DNA from 2 places in the Streptomyces sp. NPDC048392 genome. Region 2 is predicted to be linked to the other one. Evidence: riboswitches for the same ligand, from Rfam matches in the RefSeq annotation. Region 2 holds a riboswitch; the other holds the start of a gene.

Region 1 (6,438 bases), on a different contig from region 2:
ACGGGGTCTTCTACGCCGAGCTGGTCTTCGCGAGCGGCGTCGAGGTCAGCGCCAGGCCGTCCGACGCCATAGCGCTGGCCCTGCGCACCGGTACGCCGATCTACGGCAGTGACACGGTTCTCGACGACGCCGGCATCGCGATCCCGGACGAGCAGGAGGACGAGGTGGAGAAGTTCCGCGAGTTCCTCGACCAGATCTCGCCCGAGGACTTCGGGACCAGCAACCAGTGAGGCACATGGCCGGGGGAGACGCGGCCGCGAGAGGCGCGGGCCGAGGCGGGCTGCGCGCGACGCCCGGCTCCGCCAGAGCACATTCGGCTAGCCGTTCCCCGCTTCCGGGCACGGGAAACCACTCGTAGGGTGATTATCACTCGGCGTGCCGAGTGTGGCGATCGTTGACGCACCCTTGGTGACTGCCTACCTTCGAGGAGGCAGGTCAAGGACGGAGGTCGGCGTGAGAATCAGCGGCGACGGTACGGCTGGGGGTGGTCCCGGGCACAGCCTCGGGGCAGGCGGTCCGTACCCTCCCCCGGGGTCTCGGTTCGGCGCGAGCGGGGGCCGTCCCCAGCACGGTGTCACGGCCGATCCCGGTCCGCAGCGACCGGCAGCCGTGCCGACCAGCGGAGGGGCGACGTCCATGACGTCCGAGCAGATCGGCTACCGCGGGCCGACGGCCTGTGCGGCCGCCGGCATCACCTACCGGCAACTCGACTACTGGGCGCGCACGGGCCTCGTCGAGCCCAGCGTGCGGCCCGCGCACGGATCCGGGACGCAGCGCCTGTACAGCTTCCGCGACGTGGTCGTACTGAAGATCGTCAAGCGCTTCCTGGACACCGGTGTGTCCCTGCAGAACATCCGCACCGCCGTCCAGCACCTGGGGGAGCGCGGCTTTCGGGATCTGGAGCGGATGACGTTGATGAGCGACGGCGCCACCGTCTACGAGTGCGGCTCTCCCGACGAGGTGCACGCCCTGCTCCAGGGCGGCCAGGGCATCTTCGGGATCGCCGTCGGCGTGGTGTGGCGGGACGTGGAGAGCGCCCTGTCCCAGCTGCACGGGGAGCGGATCGACACCGGGGAGACCCTGGTCGGGCACAATCCCGCGGACGAGCTGGCGCGGCGGCGGAACAGAGCCGTCTGAACACCGCCGCGCCGCCGGTGTCGCCCCACCGGCGAGGGCGGCATTGTCAGTGGCGTAGGGCAGCATCGGAGATGTGAGAACCGCGCCCACGATCCTGCATCTCGACATGGATGCCTTCTTCGCCTCGGTGGAGCAGGCGTCCAAGCCGAGCCTGCGCGGGAAGGCCGTGGTGGTGGGCGGCCTCGGACCACGCGGAGTGGTCGCCACCTGCTCGTACGAGGCGCGGGTTTTCGGGGTGCACTCCGCGATGCCCATGGGACAGGCCCGTCGGCTCGCGCCCCATGCCGCCTACCTCGTTCCGCGCTTCGAGCTCTACCGCTCGATCAGCGAGCAGGTGATGCGGCTGCTGCGGGAGCTGTCGCCGCTGGTGGAGCCGCTGAGCCTGGACGAGGCCTTCGTGGACCTGGAGGCCGGTGGGACGGCCTGGGACGCGCGATCGGCGCGGCTGGCCGGGGCGAAGCTGCGCACGGACATCCGTAGCGTGACCGGCCTCACCGGGTCCGTGGGGCTGGCCGCCTCCAAGATGCTCGCCAAGATCGCCTCGGAGGAGGCCAAGCCCGACGGACTGGTGCTCATCCCGCCGGGGACGGAGCGGGCCATGCTGGAGCCGATGACCGTGCGGACGCTGCCCGGGGTGGGGCCGGCCACGGGAGACCATCTGCGGCGGGCGGGGATCACGACGGTAGGCGAGATCGCCGGGGCGGGCGAGGACGAGCTGGTGCGGCTGCTGGGCAAGGCGCACGGCCACGCCCTGCACGCCATGGCGCTGGCGCGCGACGAGCGGCCCGTGGTGTCCGAGCGGGAGACCAAGTCGGTGTCGGTCGAGGACACCTACGACGTGGACATCCACGACCGGGTGCGGGTGGGCGTCGAGGTGGGGCGGCTGGCGGACCGGTGCGTGCGGCGGCTGCGGGCGTCCGGACTGTCCGGGCGGACGATCGCGCTCAAGGTGCGCAGATACGACTTCTCGACGCTGACGCGCTCCGAGACGCTGCGCGGGCCCACCGACGACCCGGGGGTGGTGCGGGAGGCAGCCGCCAGACTGCTGGACTCGGTGGACACCACGGGCGGTGTGCGGCTGCTCGGGGTGGGGGTCAGCGGGCTCGCCGACTACACACAGGAGGACCTGTTCGCGCAGGCGGCGGGGGATGCCGCCGAGGCACCGGCCGAGGAGAGCGAGACGGAGCCCGCCGAGGATCACCGCCTGCCGCCCGCCGAGCGCAGATGGCCGTCCGGGCATGACGTGCGGCACGCGGAGCATGGTCACGGGTGGGTGCAGGGCAGCGGCCTCGGGCGGGTCACCGTGCGGTTCGAGACGCCGTACTCGGAGGTGGGCCGGGTGCGGACCTTTCCGGTGGACGACCCGGAGCTGACCCCGGCGGATCCCCTGCCGCTGGTCGCTCCCCCCATCCGAAGACCCGGTGAGAGCCGGTCCGCGGCCACGGCGGCGGACACCGGCCCGGAAGGTCCCGCGAGGCCGGTGGCCGGTTAGCGGAGGGTGCCGGAGAGGGCGGGCGGTGCGTCAGCTGTCGTCGTTGCCCTTGCCGGCCAGCTTGCCGAAGTCGTGGTCGGGGGGCGGGGGAGGGGCCGCCACGTCCAGGCCGTAGTGGTGGTAGAGCTGGAGTTCCTGTTCCGGCGAGAGGTGACGGCCGACGCCGAAGTCGGGCGCCTCCTTGATCAGGGACCGGTCGAAGGGCACCCGCAGGGTGCCGTCGACCAGGTCGCTGGGCTCCAGGGGGACGAAGGCGTCCCTGCTGAAGAGACCGGTTCGTATGGCCGCCCACTCCGGGGCGCCGGTGGCATCGTCGAGGTAGACCTCGTCCACGGTGCCGATCCTGGTGCCGTCGCGGTCGAACGCCTTGCGGCCGATCAGGTTCCGCGGATCGATGTCAGTACGCACGGGGCCCTCCACTTGGTCGCACTGGGCTCGCACACCAGCCGCCTAATCATCCGTAAGTACTACAAAAGAGCACATGTGGGCGGTCGGCCACTCGAGGTCCGTGCGGCGACCTCGCTGGTACGCTGGCAAACGGCTGCTGACCCCGCGCGGGAGAGTCCTCCGGACACCATCGGAGGCGCCGAAGGAGCAAATCCTCCCCGGAATCTCTCAGGCTCACGTACCGCACGGACGAGGTCACTCTGGAAAGCAGGGCGGGTGTCGACGGCTTCCGCTCTCACCGACGGTGAAAGCCGGGAGCGCCCTCGGGCCCGCCCGGCGAAGCTCTCAGGTTGAGATGACAGAGGGGGAGGCCGTCCGGGTACCCGCGCCGTGGTGCCCCTCGAAGGTCGTCAGACCAGGAGGCCTCCGCAATGACCGCCCCTCGCACTCCGCTCTCCGCACTCGAACAGGCCATGCCCTTCGAGCAGCGCCACATCGGCCCCGACCACGAGGCCCGGGCCAAGATGCTCGCGCAGGTCGGTTACGGTTCGCTCGACGAACTGACGGCCGCGGCCGTACCGGATGTGATCAAGAACGCCGACGCGCTCGAACTGCCGGGCGCGCGCTCCGAGGCCGAGGTGCTGGCCGAGCTGCGCTCCCTGGCCGACCGCAACCAGGTCCTCGACTCCATGATCGGCCTCGGCTACTACGGCACCTTCACCCCGCCGGTCATCCTGCGCAACGTCATGGAGAACCCGGCCTGGTACACGGCGTACACGCCGTACCAGCCGGAGATCTCCCAGGGCCGTCTCGAGGCCCTGCTGAACTTCCAGACGATGGTCGCCGAGCTGACCGGCCTGCCCACCTCCGGTGCCTCGCTGCTCGACGAGGGCACCGCTGCCGCCGAGGCCATGGCGCTCTCCCGGCGCATGGGCAGGAACAAGAAGGGCCTCTTCCTGGTCGACGCGGACGCCCTGCCGCAGACCGTCGCCGTGATACAGACCCGTGCGGAGCCCACCGGTGTCGAGGTCGTCGTCGCCGACCTGAGCGAGGGCATCCCGGCCGAGGTCGCCGAGCGGGAGATCAACGGTGTCCTGATCCAGTACCCGGGTGCCTCCGGCGCCGTCCGCGACATCAAGCCGGTGATCGACCGGGCGCACGAACTCGGCGCCCTGGTCACCGTCGCCGCCGACCTGCTCGCCCTCACGCTGCTCACCCCGCCCGGCGAACTGGGCGCGGACATCGCCGTCGGCACCACCCAGCGTTTCGGTGTGCCGATGGGCTTCGGCGGACCGCACGCCGGCTACATGGCCGTGCGGGAGAAGTTCGCGCGCAGCCTGCCCGGCCGCCTGGTCGGCGTGTCCGTGGACGTCGACGGCAACAAGGCCTACCGCCTGGCCCTGCAGACCCGTGAGCAGCACATCCGGCGCGAGAAGGCCACCAGCAACATCTGCACCGCACAGGTGCTGCTCGCCGTCATGGCAGGCATGTACGCCGTCTACCACGGACCCGAGGGCCTGCGGGCCATCGCCCGGCGCGCCCACCGCTACGCCTCGGTCACCGCAGCGGGTCTCGCGGCCGACGGTGTCGAGATCGTCCACGGCTCCTACTTCGACACCGTCACCGCGCGGGTGCCCGGCCGGGCCGCCGACATCGTCCACGCCGCCCGCGAGAACGGCGTCAACCTGCGCCTCGTCGACGCCGACCACGTGTCGTTCGCCTGCGACGAGACCACCACGCGCGCCCAGGTCGGCGGCGTGTGGCACGCCTTCGGTGTGGCGGGCGACATCGATTCGCTGGACGCGGAGACCGGGGAGACGCTGCCCGAGGCGCTGCTGCGCACCGACGACTTCCTGACCCACCCGGTATTCCACCAATACCGCTCCGAGACCGCGATGCTGCGCTACCTGCGCCGCCTCGCCGACCGGGACTACGCGCTGGACCGCGGCATGATCCCGCTGGGCTCCTGCACCATGAAGCTCAACGCCACCACCGAGATGGAGCCGGTCACCTGGCCCGAGTTCGGCGCGCTGCACCCCTTCGCGCCCGCCGAGCAGGCGCAGGGCTACCTGACCCTCATCCGCGAACTGGAGGAGCGGCTCGCCGAGGTCACCGGGTACGACAAGGTCTCGCTCCAGCCCAACGCCGGGTCGCAGGGCGAGTTCGCGGGCCTGCTCGCCGTACGCGGCTACCACCGGGCCAACGGCGACGAGCAGCGCACCGTCTGCCTCATCCCGTCCTCCGCGCACGGCACCAACGCCGCCAGCGCCGTGATGGCCGGCATGAAGGTCGTCGTCGTGAAGACCGCCGAGGACGGCGAGATCGACGTCGAGGACCTGCGCGCCAAGATCGAGCAGCACCGCGACCGGCTGGCCGTGCTGATGATCACCTACCCGTCCACGCACGGTGTCTTCGAGGAGCACGTCGCGGAGATCTGCGCACAGGTGCACGACGCGGGCGGCCAGGTCTACGTGGACGGCGCCAACCTCAACGCCCTGGTCGGCCTCGCCAAGCCCGGTCACTTCGGCGGCGACGTCTCCCACCTGAACCTGCACAAGACCTTCTGCATCCCGCACGGCGGCGGCGGTCCCGGCGTCGGCCCCGTGGCCGTACGGTCGCACCTCGCGCCGTACCTGCCCAACCACCCGCTGCAGCCCGCGGCCGGTCCGCACAGCGGCGTCGGCCCGGTCTCGGCGGCGCCCTGGGGCTCGGCCGGCATCCTGCCGATCTCCTGGTCGTACGTGCGGCTGATGGGCGGCGAGGGGCTCAAGCGCGCCACGCAGGTGGCCGTGCTGTCCGCGAACTACATCGCCAAGCGGCTGGAACCGCACTTCCCGGTGCTCTACAACGGCCCGGGCGGGCTGGTCGCGCACGAGTGCATCATCGACCTGCGTCCGCTGACCAAGTCGACCGGCGTCAGCGTCGACGACGTCGCCAAGCGGCTCATCGACTACGGCTTCCACGCGCCGACGATGTCCTTCCCGGTGGCCGGCACGCTGATGATCGAGCCGACCGAGTCCGAGGACCTGGCCGAGCTGGACCGGTTCTGCGAGGCGATGATCGCCGTCCGCGCGGAGATCGAGAAGGTCGGCTCCGGCGCCTGGTCCGCGGACGACAACCCGCTGCGCGGCGCACCGCACACCGCGGGCGCGCTCGGCGGCGACTGGGACCACGCGTACACGCGTGAGGAGGCCGTCTTCCCGGCCGGTGTGTCCGCCTCCGACAAGTACTGGCCGCCGGTGCGCCGGATCGACCAGGCCTACGGCGACCGGAACCTCGTCTGCTCCTGCCCGCCGCTGGACGCGTACGAGGACTGAGTCCCGCAGGGCCGCGCAGGGCCCGCAGCGAAGAGGCTCCGTGCGGGCGCAGGGCCCGGACGGAGCCTCTCCTCGTGTCACGCGGTGGCGAGTGACACCTCCGTC
Region 2 (6,438 bases):
ATCGTGGGCGTCGGTCATCGCCACCGTCGACACCGGCAGTCCGTCCGGTACCGCGCCGACGGACTGCTGCATCATCGCGCGGACCGCGTCCACGGCCGGCGGGGAGGTGTCGTACACGTCGAGACCGATGGCGAGATACGGCGCCCCCAGCGCCGGCTGCACCCAGGCGCGGCGCAGCGCGCGGACCGCCGGGGTGCGGTGGGCGTTCTGCGCGAGCAGGGCGTAGAACTGCGGGACCTCGATGGCCGGTTCGGACAGGCGCAGGGGTCCGGCGGGCTGCCGGTCCAGGCCGGAGGCGATGCGGCGCAGGTCCAGCCAGGGGATGCCGACGCCGCCGCCGGGCGCGTGCGGGTTGAGCCAGAGGCCGTAGTGGTCCGGATAGAGGGCGCGGGCGGCCTCCAGGCCGTCGACCACCTCGTACGAGCGGTTCCAGCCGCTGGCCGACAGCTCCTGGGCGGAGGTGACGCAGGGGGCGTAACCGTAGCCGTCGACCTCCATGTTCCCGTACTGGGCGTCGGGGGAGCCGGCCTGGCCGTGCCACAGCAGCATCCAGACCTGCCCGGAGGTGGGGGTGGCGAGTGCGCGCAGCAGGGCCTCGTAGGCGTCGTAGCGCCCGGGCGTCACCTGGCGCAGCATGTGCTCGACCTGCCCGGTCGTGGTGCCGCTGGCGCTCACGCGTATCGCCCCTTCGAGAAGTCCCGGTCGTGGAACCAGCTTAAGGCTCCGCGGGGCGGGGGGCGCCTATCAGCTCGGGGGACTGCCGTCCCGCGGCCGCGGCGCCCGCCTTGGCTCGTCGCTGCCACGCGGCGCAGCCCACACGCCGCGGCCTCGCAACCCCTGAAGGGCGCTCCGTCGACCTGCGTTCACAAGTCCCGGGCGTAGAACGGGCGGACCTGCTCGCGCATCCAGTCGCAGACCGGGTCCTGGGCCGCCTCCAGGAGGACCAGGTTGACCTGCCACTTCAGGGGGGACGCGGCCAGGGCACGGCCCAGGGCGTCCAGGGGGAGGGCGCGGGCGTCGCCCTCCCAGTGGGAGAGTTCGACGCCGACGAACAGGACCGGGTCGGCGGTCTCGATGGCGGCCAGGCAGCGGCGCGCGCTGCGCACGACGCCGGTGGCGGCGAACTCGGCGGAGGCCGCCGCCAGGAAGTCCACCGGGTCGTCCTGCCAGTCCGGCTCGAAGAGGCGGACCCGGCCGCCGGACGCGGGCCCGTCCAGCGGAGTCTGCCCGGCCCGGCACAGCTCGGCCACGGCCGGCGGCGGCAGCGGGACGCCCACCACGCCCTCCGGGTTCACGGCGATGCCGACCTGCGGGGGCAGGCCGCGGGCGAACTCGGCGGCGGGGGCGACGGTGTACGCCATCCGCGCCCCGGCGACCCGGCGGAGCTGCTCCTCGGAGCTGAACACCGGCACGTACGCCTGGCCGTCGATCTCCAGCGAGGGGAGGTCCAGGGGGCCGCTGTGCGGGCCGCCGCCGTTGGGCAGCGGGACCCAGACGAAGCTGCGGCCGAGGACCTCCACGATCCGGCCGCCGGCGCCGGGCACGCCGAGGGCGGCGGACAGCACCTCCTCCAGCTCGTTGCCGGGCCACCCGCCGTGCGGGTGGGGGTGCGTCTGTGCCGGGAAACCGGCGGAGAAGTCCGCCGGGAGGTCCCCTGGGAAGTCCATCTGCCTACCGCCTGCCTGGTACCGCTGTCCGTGGCCGAAAGGCTAACCCGTTCGGCCCAGCGGCCTACGGGGTGTCACCCGGTGAAGGCGATCCGGTGGAGGGCGTCGGCCGCCGCCCGGTCCAGGACGACCGCCGAGGCGCAGCCGGCGGGCAGGGTCCCTTCGGTCACCGCGCGCAGCAGGCGGGAGTTGGCCGAGCGGTGCCGCAGGAACGCGTACCGCGAGACGCCCCGGCCCCGCTCGCGCTGGCCGGCCAGGGCCTCGTCGGCGGCGACGTCGAGCAGCAGCAGGTGCAGGGTGCCGTCCCGGCGGCGGGCCTCGCGGGCCAGCCAGCCTCGCACCCAGGCCTGGGTGCCGCAGTCGTGGACGACGACCCCCTCCCCGGAGCGCAGCGCGCGGCGCAGTCCGGCGTAGTGGTCGAGGCGGACCAGCGGGCGGTAGAGCCCGTACGGCAGGAAGCGCGGCATGCGGCGGTCCCAGCGGTCGCGGGTGTCCTGGGAGTCGATGCGCCGGCCGCGCACGGTGCGCTCCATCAGCGTGGACTTCCCGCTGCCGGGCAGGCCGGTGATCACCACCAGGTCCCGGGGGCCGAAGAGGAGGGCGTGCGGGCTGCGGCCGTCGCGGTCCCGGAGGTCGCGGACGACGGGCGCGGGCAGTTCGGCGCACGCCTCCGGGGCCGGAGCGGCGGGCTGCCCGGGCAGCGCGAGTCCCGAGGTGGTGGCGTACGCCGTGGTCCTGTTCACCGTGATCGTCCTCCCCTGGGGCGGTTCACGAGTTCCCATCCCCGTCGAGTGTAAAGAAAAGGTAATGCGCGGGTCTCGCGTTTTCGTTCGCTTACTGCCACAAGCCGGTTACAGATCACGGTCTGCCATGGACCGACCCGGCGTGCAATGATGGCGGCGCCAACTGCATACCGGCCGTTTGAATCCGCGCGGGAGAGTCCCCGGCCGTCGCCGGGGCGCCGAAGGAGCAAGTCCCTCCCTTGAATCTCTCAGGCCCCGTTACCGCGCGGGCGAGGCACATCTGAAAAGCGGACCGCCCCCGACGGCGGTCCCACCCAAGGTGCAAGCCGCTGATCGCCGTACTCCGGTGGCCGCGGCGAACCTCTCAGGTTCCGATGACAGATGGGGAGGATCGACCTCGCCACGTCCTGTCCTGGGAGACGACCGACCGATGAGCAGTACCGAACTCCGCCGTACCGCGCTCGATGCCACGCATCGCGCGCTCGGCGCGACGATGACCGACTTCGCCGGCTGGGACATGCCCCTGCGCTACGGCTCCGAGCGCGAGGAGCACGTCGCGGTGCGCACCCGGGCGGGTCTTTTCGACCTCTCGCACATGGGTGAGATCACCGTCACCGGGCCGCAGGCCGCCGAGCTGCTGAACTACGCGCTGGTCGGCAACATCGGCAGCGTGCGGCCGGGCCGGGCCCGCTACACCATGATCTGCCGGGAGGACGGCGGCATCCTGGACGATCTGATCGTCTACCGGCTGGGCGACGCCGAGGCCGCGTCCGCTCACTACATGGTGGTCGCCAACGCCTCCAACGCCCAGGTGGTGCTCGACGCGCTCACCGAGCGGGCGGCCGGCTTCGACGCCGAGGTGCGCGACGACCGCGACGCCTACGCGCTGCTGGCCGTGCAGGGTCCCGAGTCCCCCGGCATCCTCAAGAGCCTCACCGACGCCGACCTGGACGGCCTGAAGTACTACGCCGGCCTGCCCGGCACCGTCGCCGGTGTCCCGGCGCTCGTCGCGCGCACCGGCTACACCGGCGAGGACGGCTTCGAGCTGTTCGTGAAGCCGGAGCACGCCGTCGAGCTGTGGGAGGCGCTGACCCGGGCGGGCGAGGGCGTCGGTCTGGTCGCGTGCGGCCTGTCCTGCCGGGACACGCTCCGCCTGGAGGCGGGCATGCCGCTGTACGGGAACGAGCTGACGACCGCGCTGACGCCGTTCGACGCCGGTCTCGGCCGGGTGGTGAAGTTCGAGAAGGAGGGCGACTTCGTCGGGCGCGCCGCGCTGACCGGGGCCGCTTCCCGGGCGGAGCGGAACCCGCCCCGCGTCCTGGTCGGCCTGGTCGCCGAGGGCCGCCGGGTGCCGCGCGCCGGGTACCCGGTCGTCGCCGGTGGCGAGGTGATCGGCGAGGTCACCTCCGGCGCCCCGTCCCCGACGCTGGGCAAGCCGATCGCCATGGCGTACGTCGACCCCGCGCACGCGGCACCGGGCACCGCGGGTGTCGGTGTGGACATCCGGGGCAGCCACGAGCCGTACGAGGTCGTGGCGCTGCCGTTCTACAAGCGCCGGAAGTAGACACTGGGCGGCGGGTCCCTGCCGGCCCGCGCGCCCTCTCGCTGCTCACCAGCGGCGGTTCCGGCGGCCCCTTTCGTCATGCGCTTCACCTCCCTTCACCCCCTTCACCAGCCACTTCCTCGCGTACAGGAGAATTCAGGCCATGAGCAACCCCCAGCAGCTGCGCTACAGCAAGGAGCACGAGTGGCTGTCGGGCGCCGAGGACGGCGCCTCGACGGTCGGCATCACGGAGCACGCGGCCAACGCGCTCGGTGACGTCGTCTTCGTCCAGCTCCCCGAGGTCGGCGACTCGGTGACCGCGGGTGAGACCTGCGGCGAACTGGAGTCGACCAAGTCGGTCTCCGACCTGTACTCCCCCGTCTCCGGTGAGGTCACCGAGATCAACGAGGACGTCGTCAACGACCCGTCGCTGGTGAACAGCGCCCCCTTCGAGGGTGGCTGGCTGTTCAAGGTGCGCGTCACGGAGGAGCCGGCCGACCTGCTCTCCGCCGACGACTACACCGCATTCGCCGGCGCCTGAGGAGACACGGACGCATGTCGCTTCTGAACACCCCCCTGCACGAGCTCGACCCCGACGTCGCCGCCGCCGTCGACGCCGAGCTGGACCGCCAGCAGTCCACCCTCGAGATGATCGCCTCGGAGAACTTCGCCCCGGTCGCGGTCATGGAGGCCCAGGGCTCGGTCCTCACCAACAAGTACGCCGAGGGCTACCCCGGCCGCCGCTACTACGGCGGCTGCGAGCACGTCGACGTGATCGAGCAGATCGCCATCGACCGGGTCAAGGCCCTCTTCGGCGCCGAGCACGCCAACGTCCAGCCGCACTCGGGCGCCCAGGCCAACGCGGCCGCCATGTTCGCGCTGCTCAAGCCCGGCGACACGATCATGGGTCTGAACCTCGCCCACGGCGGGCACCTGACCCACGGCATGAAGATCAACTTCTCCGGCAAGCTGTACAACGTCGTCCCCTACCACGTCGGCGACGACGGCCGGGTCGACATGGCCGAGGTGGAGCGCCTCGCCAAGGAGAGCAAGCCGAAGCTGATCGTGGCCGGCTGGTCGGCCTACCCCCGTCAGCTCGACTTCGCCGCGTTCCGCAAGGTCGCCGACGAGGTCGGCGCGTACCTGATGGTCGACATGGCGCACTTCGCCGGTCTGGTCGCGGCGGGCCTGCACCCGAACCCGGTGCCGCACGCCCACGTGGTCACCACCACCACCCACAAGACGCTGGGCGGCCCCCGCGGCGGTGTGATCCTCTCCACGGCCGAGCTGGCCAAGAAGATCAACTCCGCCGTCTTCCCCGGTCAGCAGGGTGGCCCGCTGGAGCACGTGGTGGCCGCCAAGGCCGTCGCCTTCAAGGTTGCCGCGAGCGAGGACTTCAAGGAGCGCCAGGGCCGTACGCTGGAGGGTGCCCGCATCCTGGCCGAGCGCCTGGTGCGGGACGACGCGAAGGCGGCGGGCGTCTCCGTCCTCACCGGCGGCACGGACGTCCACCTGGTCCTGGTGGACCTGCGCGACTCCGAGCTGGACGGTCAGCAGGCCGAGGACCGTCTCCACGAGGTCGGCATCACGGTCAACCGCAATGCCGTCCCGAACGACCCGCGTCCGCCGATGGTGACCTCCGGGCTGCGCATCGGTACGCCGGCCCTGGCGACCCGAGGCTTCACGGCCGAGGACTTCGCCGAGGTCGCGGACGTGATCGCCGAGGCGCTGAAGCCGTCGTACGACGCCGAAGCCCTCAAGGCCCGGGTGAAGACCCTGGCCGGCACCCACCCGCTGTACCCGGGTCTCGACAAGTAGACACCGCGCCCTGGGGTGGGGCGCCGCGACCGCCACAAGCGGCGGGGCGCCCCACCCGCAGCGTCCCCTCCGCACCACCCCCGTTCTGAGGAGTCCCCCGTGGCCATCTCGGTCTTCGACCTGTTCTCGATCGGCATCGGCCCGTCGAGCTCGCACACGGTCGGCCCGATGCGCGCGGCGCGCATGTTCGCCCGCCGCCTGCGCAACGAGGAGCTGCTGGACTCCGTCACCTCGGTCCGCGCCGAGCTGTACGGCTCCCTCGGCGCCACCGGCCACGGTCACGGCACCCCCAAGGCCGTGCTGCTCGGCCTGGAGGGCGACTCACCGCGCACGGTGGACGTGGAGAGCGCCGACGACCGCGTCGGGACGATCAGGTCCTCGGGCCGACTCCGCCTCCTCGGCGAGCACGAGATCGCCTTCTCCTACGACGACGACATGGTCCTGCACCGCCGCGAGACCCTCCCGTACCACGCCAACGGCATGACCCTGTGGGCGCACGACGCGCAGGGCACCGAGGTGCTGACCAAGACCTACTACTCGGTCGGCGGCGGCTTCGTCGTCGACGAGGACGCGGTGGGCGCCGACCGCATCGTGCTCGACGACACGGTGCTCAAGTACCCCTTCCGCACCGGCGACGAGCTGATGCGCCTGGCCCGGGAGACGGGCC

The links. Region 2 has a riboswitch for glycine ahead of gcvT (glycine cleavage system aminomethyltransferase GcvT). Riboswitches for the same ligand answer to the same signal wherever they lie in the genome.
Region 1: linked by a shared signal. The riboswitch ahead of gcvP (aminomethyl-transferring glycine dehydrogenase) and the one ahead of gcvT (glycine cleavage system aminomethyltransferase GcvT) in region 2 are both predicted to bind glycine.

The regions. Positions count from the first base shown of each region.
Region 1 covers NZ_JBICYB010000013.1:7,748-14,185, forward strand. The annotation lists gene ACGFYH_RS18840 (bifunctional nuclease family protein) at 1-230, shown strand, start outside; gene ACGFYH_RS18845 (MerR family transcriptional regulator) at 454-1,137, shown strand; partial or broken gene ACGFYH_RS18850 (DNA polymerase IV) at 1,211-2,744, shown strand; gene ACGFYH_RS18855 (PRC-barrel domain-containing protein) at 2,660-3,037, opposite strand; glycine riboswitch at 3,175-3,270, shown strand; gene gcvP (aminomethyl-transferring glycine dehydrogenase) at 3,448-6,333, shown strand; gene ACGFYH_RS18865 (molybdopterin-binding protein) at 6,411-6,438, opposite strand, start outside.
Region 2 covers NZ_JBICYB010000008.1:211,660-218,097, forward strand. The annotation lists gene ACGFYH_RS14795 (enhanced serine sensitivity protein SseB C-terminal domain-containing protein) at 1-675, opposite strand, end outside; gene ACGFYH_RS14800 (enhanced serine sensitivity protein SseB) at 864-1,667, opposite strand; gene ACGFYH_RS14805 (AAA family ATPase) at 1,742-2,410, opposite strand; glycine riboswitch at 2,590-2,684, shown strand; gene gcvT (glycine cleavage system aminomethyltransferase GcvT) at 2,841-3,974, shown strand; gene gcvH (glycine cleavage system protein GcvH) at 4,117-4,494, shown strand; gene glyA (serine hydroxymethyltransferase) at 4,509-5,771, shown strand; gene ACGFYH_RS14825 (L-serine ammonia-lyase) at 5,871-6,438, shown strand, end outside.